Linked DNA regions of Desulfurobacterium sp. TC5-1. The protein of the gene in region 1 interacts with the protein of each later gene in a pairwise test. Links are inferred from orthologs where the notes say so. Each region holds a gene or a part of one and is shown on either strand. Other genes may lie near its edges.

The links. The genes of interacting proteins can lie anywhere in the genome.
Region 2: the proteins of dnaA (region 1) and dnaB interact in binary tests that used the Escherichia coli proteins (3 or more experiments, as listed by UniProt). The link is inferred for Desulfurobacterium sp. TC5-1 from one-to-one orthologs.

What each region holds. Positions count from the first base shown.
Region 1 is NZ_ATXC01000001.1:1,389,975-1,395,733, reverse strand. Bases 1,404-4,403 are described here. They hold dnaA (chromosomal replication initiator protein DnaA), read right to left. Parts: upstream 3,582-4,403; coding sequence 2,226-3,581; downstream 1,404-2,225. Other genes in these bases: H153_RS0107310 (glycosyltransferase family 4 protein), read right to left, coding at 3,578-4,403; dnaN (DNA polymerase III subunit beta), read right to left, coding at 1,404-1,963. Outside these bases: glycerol-3-phosphate 1-O-acyltransferase PlsY, read right to left, coding at 1-352; pgsA (CDP-diacylglycerol--glycerol-3-phosphate 3-phosphatidyltransferase), read right to left, coding at 345-863; more of dnaN, read right to left, coding at 866-1,403; more of H153_RS0107310, read right to left, coding at 4,404-4,633; H153_RS0107305 (proline--tRNA ligase), read left to right, coding at 4,711-5,759. UniProt on the Escherichia coli protein: Plays an essential in the initiation and regulation of chromosomal replication. Binds in an ATP-dependent fashion to the origin of replication (oriC) to initiate formation of the DNA replication initiation complex once per cell cycle.
Region 2 is NZ_ATXC01000001.1:1,109,340-1,112,160, reverse strand. It holds dnaB (replicative DNA helicase), read left to right. Parts: upstream 1-595; coding sequence 596-2,047; downstream 2,048-2,821. Other genes in the region: H153_RS0105715 (hypothetical protein), read left to right, coding at 2,124-2,821; trpE (anthranilate synthase component I), read left to right, coding at 1-577. UniProt on the Escherichia coli protein: The main replicative DNA helicase, it participates in initiation and elongation during chromosome replication. Travels ahead of the DNA replisome, separating dsDNA into templates for DNA synthesis.

The sequences.
Region 1 (5,759 bases):
CCAGAAATGCACCTATACCTGTTGCGACTCCTTTTCCTCCTCTAAACCTTAAAAACGGTGAAAAGCAATGACCTAAAACGGCAAAAAGAGCTGCCATAAGCTGATAGTGAAGCGGCAGTCCGACAGATTTTACAACCAGAACGGGAATAGCACCTTTCAGTGCATCAAGTATCAGAACTAAAAGGCCAACTTTTTTTCCTAAAACTCTTGAAACATTTGTAGCACCAATATTTCCACTTCCGTACTTTCTAACGTCAACACCTTTTAGTTTCCCTATTATGTAGCCAAAAGGGATGGAACCTGAAAGAAACGAAAGAACAACTATCAAAACCTTTAACGTAGCACTATCCATTTTCTTCTCCACTTAATCTAAAAAAGTTATAGAAGTAGATTGCACCAGAGTAAATAGCAACAAAAGCTGAAACCATTAAAAGAATTTCTCCGTAACGCTTAAAACCAGAAAGGAGAAGCAGAATAGAAACCATTATAAACACGGTTTTCAACTTCCCAAAACTTCCAGCAGGAAGAACCTTTCCCTTTGAAGCCGCAATTGCCCTTAATCCCGTAACTGCTTCTTCCCTTGCAACTATCGCTGTAACGGAAAATGGATCACACAGATGCTTGTAGGTCAAAGCAATCAAAACAGACGATGTAAGAATTTTATCCGCAACAGGATCTAAAAGCTTTCCAAAGTTCGTAACGCTTGCCATGCGCCTTGCAAGATAGCCATCTAAAAAATCTGTAAGGGAGGAAATTATAAAAAGAACAAAAGAGACCATATACATTCCGTCAACAATAAAGAAAACTATAAACGGAATAAAGAGTATTCTCAAAAAGGTAAGCGTATTAGGAATGCTACTCATCTTTAAATCTTCATAGGCATTATTACACATTTTATCTGAGGCTCTTCACTGCTTTCAAGTAAAACCTGAGTCATAGGACCATCCATTGAAATGGTGATAGTATCACTATCGAAACTTCCAACAGCCTCTACCATATGTTTAACGTTGAAAGCTATTTCGAACTCCTCACCGTTGTACTCACAGGGAACTTCAACCTCAGCTTCCTCACTGGCATCTATAGAATCAAAACGCCTTGCAACAAGTTTTACTCTGTCCGGATTAAAGATCATAATAACAGGTTGAGTATCATCCCTCTCGTATATGACTGAAACCTCTTTGAGTGCCGTTAAAAATTCATCCTTATTAACCACAGCCTTAAGCGGATTGTCTTCTGGAATAACAGCCATGTAGTCTGGATACTCTCCTTCAATAACAGAGCTGAAAAGGTAAGTATCATCTATTTCAAAAAATATTTGATTACCTTCGGTTGAAATCTTAACCTCACCACTTCCCTTTAAAAGTCTCTTTAATTCCCCAAGTGTTCTCTTTGGAATGATAACACCAAATTCTGCAACAGAAGCATCCATAACATAGAGGGCCAATCTATGACCATCAGTAGCAACCGCATCTATTCTCTCACCGTTGGAATTTAGATAGACTCCCATAAGGTTGTACCTTACCTCATCTCTGCTCGCCGCATATGCGACCTTTCTGATAGCCTTATCAATTTCTTCCGAAGGCAATGAAACTTCGTTTTCACCTTTTATCTTTATCTGCGGAAACTCATCAGGCGGCAGGGTGGCAAGTGAAAATCTTGATCCCATTGTTCTTACTGTAAACATGTTTCCTTCCACTTCACACTCTACCTCTTCAACGGAAAGGCTTGAAACAAGCTTCATCAGTTTCTGAGCATTTACCGTAGTATTACCTTCTTCTATTACTTCACAGTTAACAATTGTCGCTATACCTATATCAAGATCCGTTGCGTAAAGAGAAAGTGTGTTGTCACTGGCAACAAGAAGTATGTTCGAAAGAATCGGAATGTTGCCCTTTCTGTCGGCTGCTGGCGCAACTTTTTTCACAGCCTCTTTTAATACTTCCTTATTTATTTTAATCTTCATTTTGGAGTTTCCTCCCTTTTGGACTCATCATAGTCATATAGTGCACATAATTTATGCAAAAACTGTTTAGCCCTTTATATTGTATAAAATTCCTGCAACAGTGTGTGAATAACTATGTGGATAACTATGTGGATAAGTTTTAACTTATCCACAGTTTGAATAAATTTCTGTGGATAAGTGGAACGCTTTTTAGTTTATCCACAAGTTTAGAGTTGTCCACAACAGTTATCCACAAGAGTTATCCACAGTTACTGTGGATAACTTACACCGATGTATCTATCAAGCGCGTTAGCGTACTCTCGATCTCTGTAATAATTTGATTAATTTCTGTGTCTTTTTCTCTTAGCTCTTTTATCCTGTTAAACGCGTGCATGGCAGTTGTGTGGTCACTTCTGTTAAAAGCTGATGCAATCTTTGGAAATGAATAGTTCCCAAATTTCTTACACAGGTACATGGCAACTTGCCTTGCTAATGCTATGTGTTTTTTTCTTGAGCTTCCGTCAAGTTCTTCAATGGTTACACCCATAACCTGAGATACGACTTTTTTAATCTCATCAACAGGTAGGTGTTCAGACTCGTTTGACGGTGGTTGAGCTATTCCGGGTTCTATTCTTAGTGCACTTTTCACCAATTCTTCGTCAAGAGGCTTTCCTTCGAGTTGAGCTTTAGCTTTAAGTTTCAGTAATGCCCCTTCCAGCTGTCTGATGTTTGATTTTATTCTGCTTGCTATGAGCTTGAGGACTGAATCTGAAACTTCGATTCCCTCATCTTCCGCTTTACGCCTCAGGATTGCTATTCTCGTTTCAAAGTCTGGTGGCTGTATATCAGCGATCAATCCCCATTCGAAACGGCTTCTAAGTCTTTCTGTAAGCATCGGGATTTCTCTTGGTGGTCTATCGCTTGTCAGAACAACTTGTTTTCCTGAGCCGTGAAGCGCGTTGAATGTATGGAAAAACTCAATCTGAGTCCTGTCTTTACCGCTTATGAACTGGATGTCGTCAATGAGAAGAACATCAACGGTTCTGTACTTTTCTCTGAATTCTGTCATTCTGTCGTTTCTCAGCGAATCTATGAGGTCGTTCATGAAGCTTTCCGTAGTAACGTAAACAACCGTTTTTGATGGATACATCGTTTTTATGAAGTTTCCTATTGCCTGCATAAGATGAGTTTTTCCCAGCCCCACACCTCCATATATAAAGAGCGGGTTGTAGGCTTTTCCGGGATTTTCGGCTACTGCTATCGCAGCAGCATGGGCAAACTGGTTGCTTGCACCGACTATAAAGTTTTCGAATGTGTATTTGGGATTCAAGTTGGACTCTATCTTGTTTTCTGCCTTTTTCTTTTTTGCCCTTAAATCTAATTCAAGGACTCTTGCGGTATTACCCTTTAAAACTATTGATATGTTAAGGGGCTTGCTAAAATTTTTGGCAACTACATCTTTTATGGCGGGGAGGTATCTCTTTTCTATAAGCTCTTTTGTTATGTGGTCTTTTGCCTTGATTACCAGTTTGTTGCCGGTTATAGATACAAATTCAAGATCCTTTATCCAGGCTTTGTATTCATGGCTTTTGATGGACTTTTTTAGGTCATTTAAACACTTGTCCCATATAGCCTTCACTCTATTACCTCCCCGTAGAGCTGGAAATATGCATTTACCATTTTATCAACTGTGAAGTTTTCGTTAACGAATTTGCGGGCGTTAATTATAAGGCTTTTTCTCAATTTTTCATCCCTTAAAATCCTTATAACAGCGGTAGAAAGTGCCTTAGGATTGTTTTTGGGAACCAAAAGTCCCGTTTTCCCGTTAATTACGACCTCTCTTACGCCTCCCGCGTCTGTCGCAACAACAGGAACTTCTAACATCATAGCTTGAAGAATAGTACTTCCAAGGCCTTCGTTGTTTGATGTCAGGACAAATACATCAAGTGCTTTTATATAGTTCAAAATATCTTCTTTAAATCCTAAAAATTTTATTCTGTCTGATATTTCTCTATCTTTAGCATACTTTTTGAGCTGATTTAGTAATTTTCCACTTCCTATAATCGGGAAAAATGAGTTTTTAATTTGTTTTGAAATTAGATTAGCCATGTCTATAAATAAAAACTGGTTTTTTTGTTCAGTTAAAGCACCAACATTTCCTATAAGTATATTATTTTTGAAAGATTTCTTTATTTGTGTTACTTTCTTTGTATCTATTTTATTATTGATATCCTTTTCTACACTACTATAGATTACTTCTGATTTTATTCCGGATTCTTCCAATATTTTTTGTACAGTTTTTGTTATAGATATGATTTTATCAGTGTTACGGTATTTAAATTTTGTTAAAAAATTGTTTTTAACAGGGTAATCTACCCGTCTTGTGTATATGACTTTTTTTCTATGAATTGGTTTCGAAGCTACTGATATGTTGTGTCCCTTTGCGTTGTGTGCATGTATTATATCTGCCCATTTTCCTTCTGTTCCAAGGATAAATATATCTTTTATCTGGTTGCCGGTTAAATCTACCGTTTTTATTCCCGATTTTTTACATCTTTTCCACAGTTCTTCACCTTTTACACATGCAACGGCTTGATTAACATTCTTTTTGTTTAGGCCTTTTAGTAGGTAGAAAAGCTGCTGTTCTCCACCTCTCCAGCCTTTTTCTGTATCAACGTGGATAATTTTCATTTTAGTTCCCATCTCATTTTTGGTAACAGGTATAATATCATCTCAGATCCCTTTCCATTAAATTTCCGGAGGTTACCATGCGTTTTTCAAGGCTCTTTGCACCGACTTTAAAAGAGTCACCTGCAGATGCAGAAATACCAAGTCATAAGCTTCTTATTAGAGCTGGATTTATAAGAAAAAAGGCTGCTGGCCTTTACGATATTCTTCCTCTTGGAGTTAGAACTCTTTTGAAGATTGAAAAGATAATAAGAGAGGAGATGAATAGTGCCGGTGCTCAGGAGGTTTCTCTTCCAGTAATGCATCCTTCTGAGCTGTGGATAGAGAGCGGTAGATGGAATGTTTATGGAAAAGAGATGATTAAGTTTAAAGATAGGCATGAGAGGGATTATGCCCTTGGACCAACAGCTGAAGAGATGATAACAGACCTTGTAAGGAAAGAGGTAAGGTCTTATAAGCAGCTTCCGCTTAACCTATATCAGATAGGTAAAAAGTTTAGAGATGAGATTCGTCCCCGCTTTGGTCTTATGAGATGCAGGGAATTTATCATGAAGGATGCATACTCTTTTCACGTTAGCGATGAAGATGCTGAGAGAGAATACTGGAATATGTATGAGACCTATTCAAGAATATTTAAAAGAATGGGACTTAACTTTAGAGCAGTTGAGGCTGACACGGGCGAGATAGGGGGGAAGTTTTCCCACGAATTTATGGTTATTGCAGATACGGGAGAAGGAAAACTTGTTTATTGTGAAAAGTGTGGTTACGCTGCAAGCACGGAGAAGGCGGAACAGTGCAAAGCGGTTATTCCAGAAGATAGAGAATCTCTCTTTAATTCTGTTGAGGAAGTTTACACACCTGATGTTAAGTCGATTGAGGATGTTGCAAAGTTTCTACGTGTTAAAGAATCTTCTCTTGCCAAGTTACTTGTTATTATTGTTGAAGGTAAGCCGTATGCGGTTCTCTTAAGAGGTGATAGAGAGATTAACGAACTTAAACTTTCAAGGCTTCTTAAAGTCAAAGATTTCCGGTTTGCCACTGATGAGGAAGTTAAGGAATTAACAGGGCAGGAGCCAGGATTTCTTTCACCTATGAATATAAAGATTCCTCTAATTGTTGATGTTTCTAT
Region 2 (2,821 bases), 280 kb from region 1 along the record:
GCCGATAGCCGGTACAAGGCGCAGGGGAAAGACAGAAGAAGAAGATCTTGCAATGGAAAGGGAGCTCTTATCCGACGAAAAGGAAAAGGCGGAACACATTATGTTAGTTGATCTTGCAAGAAACGACGTTGGTAGAGTAGCAGAAAATGGAACCGTAAAGGTAACAGACCTTATGATCATAGAGAGATACTCCCACGTTATGCACATTGTTTCAAATGTCGTGGGAAAGCTTAAAAAAGGTTTTGATGCGTTTGACGTCCTGAAAGCGTGCTTTCCGGCAGGAACAGTATCAGGCGCACCAAAGGTTCGTGCAATGGAAATCATTGAAGAGATGGAACCTTCGAAAAGGGGTGTTTACGCAGGAGCCGTAGGGTATTTCTCCTTTGACGGAAACATGGATACCGCAATAGCAATAAGAACTGCTATCGTTAGAAAGGACAAGGTTTACGTTCAGGCAGGTGCCGGAATTGTCGCAGACTCAAAACCGGAACTTGAGGTGAAGGAAACTCTGAACAAGGCAAGAGCAGTATTCAAAGCCGTTGAGTTCGCCGAAAAAGGACTTAAATTTCATGACTGACACTTTAATAAGAGGTAAATGATGAAACCCTTTGACATAGAAGCCGAACTGAAAGTTCTCGGAACAGTAATTATTCAGCCTTCATTTGCTTTCAGGGCGGTAGAACTTTTAAATCCAGAAGATTTCTTCAAAAAAGAACATAAACAGTTCTTCAAGTTTCTCAAGATGCTTTTGGCAGAAGGATACACAGAAAATCAGTTGAATGAAATTTTCTACAAAGATGAACTCGAAAAGAGGGGCTTACTTGAAAATGTTGGCGGCGAAGAATACCTCTCGTACATGTTAGAATTTGCCCTTGACAACTATGAGAAGTTTGAATCTGCCTGTAAAATAGTTAAAGATAAAGCCCTCTTGAGAAAGATTATTGATATCACAGAAGAAATTCCAAAAAAGATAGAAGAAACACCTGACCCGGACGTGCTGATAGATGACATAGAGAAGAAGGTTTTCGCCCTCTCTGAAGAAAGAGTAACAAACACATTAGTTCCTGTGTCGGAAATCGTCCCAAAAGTTATTGAGGAAATAGAAGAACTCGCCGTTAAAAGAGAAATGGTTACCGGCATTCCAACCGGTTTTTCTGATCTCGACACCAAAACTTCAGGACTTCAAGACTCAGACCTGATAATTATAGCGGCAAGGCCATCTATGGGAAAAACAGCCTTTGCCCTATCCATAGCCTACAATGTAGCTGTTGAAAGGGGAAAAAGCGTAGCCGTTTTCTCACTTGAAATGTCAAAAGAGCAGTTAATAACAAGACTTTTAGCCCAGGCCTCTGGCGTTCCACTTCACAAAATCCGTTCTGGATTCCTGTCCTCACAGGAACTTGACAGACTTATAGAAGCGGCAGACACAGTAAGGGAAGCACCCATCTACATCGACGACACACCAGGCATATCCGTCCTTGAGATGAGGGCAAAAGCAAGAAGACTTAAAAGTGAAAAAAGCGTCGATCTTATAATCGTTGACTACCTTCAGCTTATGAGGGGAATAAGAAAAACGGAAAATAGACAACAGGAAGTATCTGAAATCTCCCGCTCCCTTAAAGGACTGGCAAAAGAGCTGAACATACCTGTAATAGCACTATCCCAGCTGTCCCGTCAGGTTGAACACCGTTCAGACAAAAGACCCCAGCTTGCAGATTTGAGAGAAAGTGGTTCAATAGAGCAGGATGCGGATGTCGTAATGTTCATCCACCGGCCGGAAGTCTACAAAAAAGATCCACCGCCAGAAGAGAGGGGAATAGCAGAAATCATCATAGCAAAACAGAGAAACGGTCCTACCGGAACGATAACTCTTTCCTTTATAAAAGATCTTACAAGGTTTGAAAACCTGAAAGAAACAGAACTTATAAAAAGTGAAGAAGAGAACCTTGAAGAAGAACCGCCAATAATAATGGAGGAGTCAAAACCTTCCTCACCGCCTGACTTTACATTTGATGAAGGGGATGAAGATTACGGGTTCGAATTTTGAATTCAATTTAATTAAACCAACTTGATATTCTGTTTGTATGATTATAAATTTTAATTAAAACATCTACGGGGATTTAATGAAAAAACTGGCAGTGGTATATCTATCTCTCATTGTATTTACAGGCACCGCTTTTCCAGCAGAAAATTTAGGAAATATGTTTAAAAATCAAGACTACGATGAAATAATTGGAATTCTCCAAAATGTTCCGGAGCAGAGACTTTCAGCAGAGGAGCTACTTTATCTTGGATTTTCCATGTTAATGACCGGAAATTACAAAAAAGGGGAAAGACTTCTCCGGCTATCTTTCCAGAAAAAGCCCCTCCCCGAAACGGGGAAAATTTTAGCAGAAATCTACTTTTCAAGAAGAAACTATCAGAAAGTTATAGAAATATACAAAAAGCTCGGCAGGCATGTTCCTGATGAAGTAAAACTTCTGACTGCTTTGTCTTACAGGGCACTTAATAAAAATGAAACGGCAAAGTCAATAGCTGAACAAATTAAAAATCCGGAACTAAAACTGAAAACAGGACTGCCTGTAAAAACTGTAAAAGTATTTTCTACCATACAATATGACTCAAACCCTCTGTTTATACCGGAGGATGAATTCAAGGAGACGTTCGGTGGCTGGATGATTAACACAGGCTTTAAATATTCGGCAATTTCCAGGAATTCCTCATGGGGAGTAAAAACATTCGTATCTTATCAGATAAACAGAGACAATAGATTTTTAGACTACATTTCTTTATCTCCCTTTTATGAAAGAAAATCAGATGA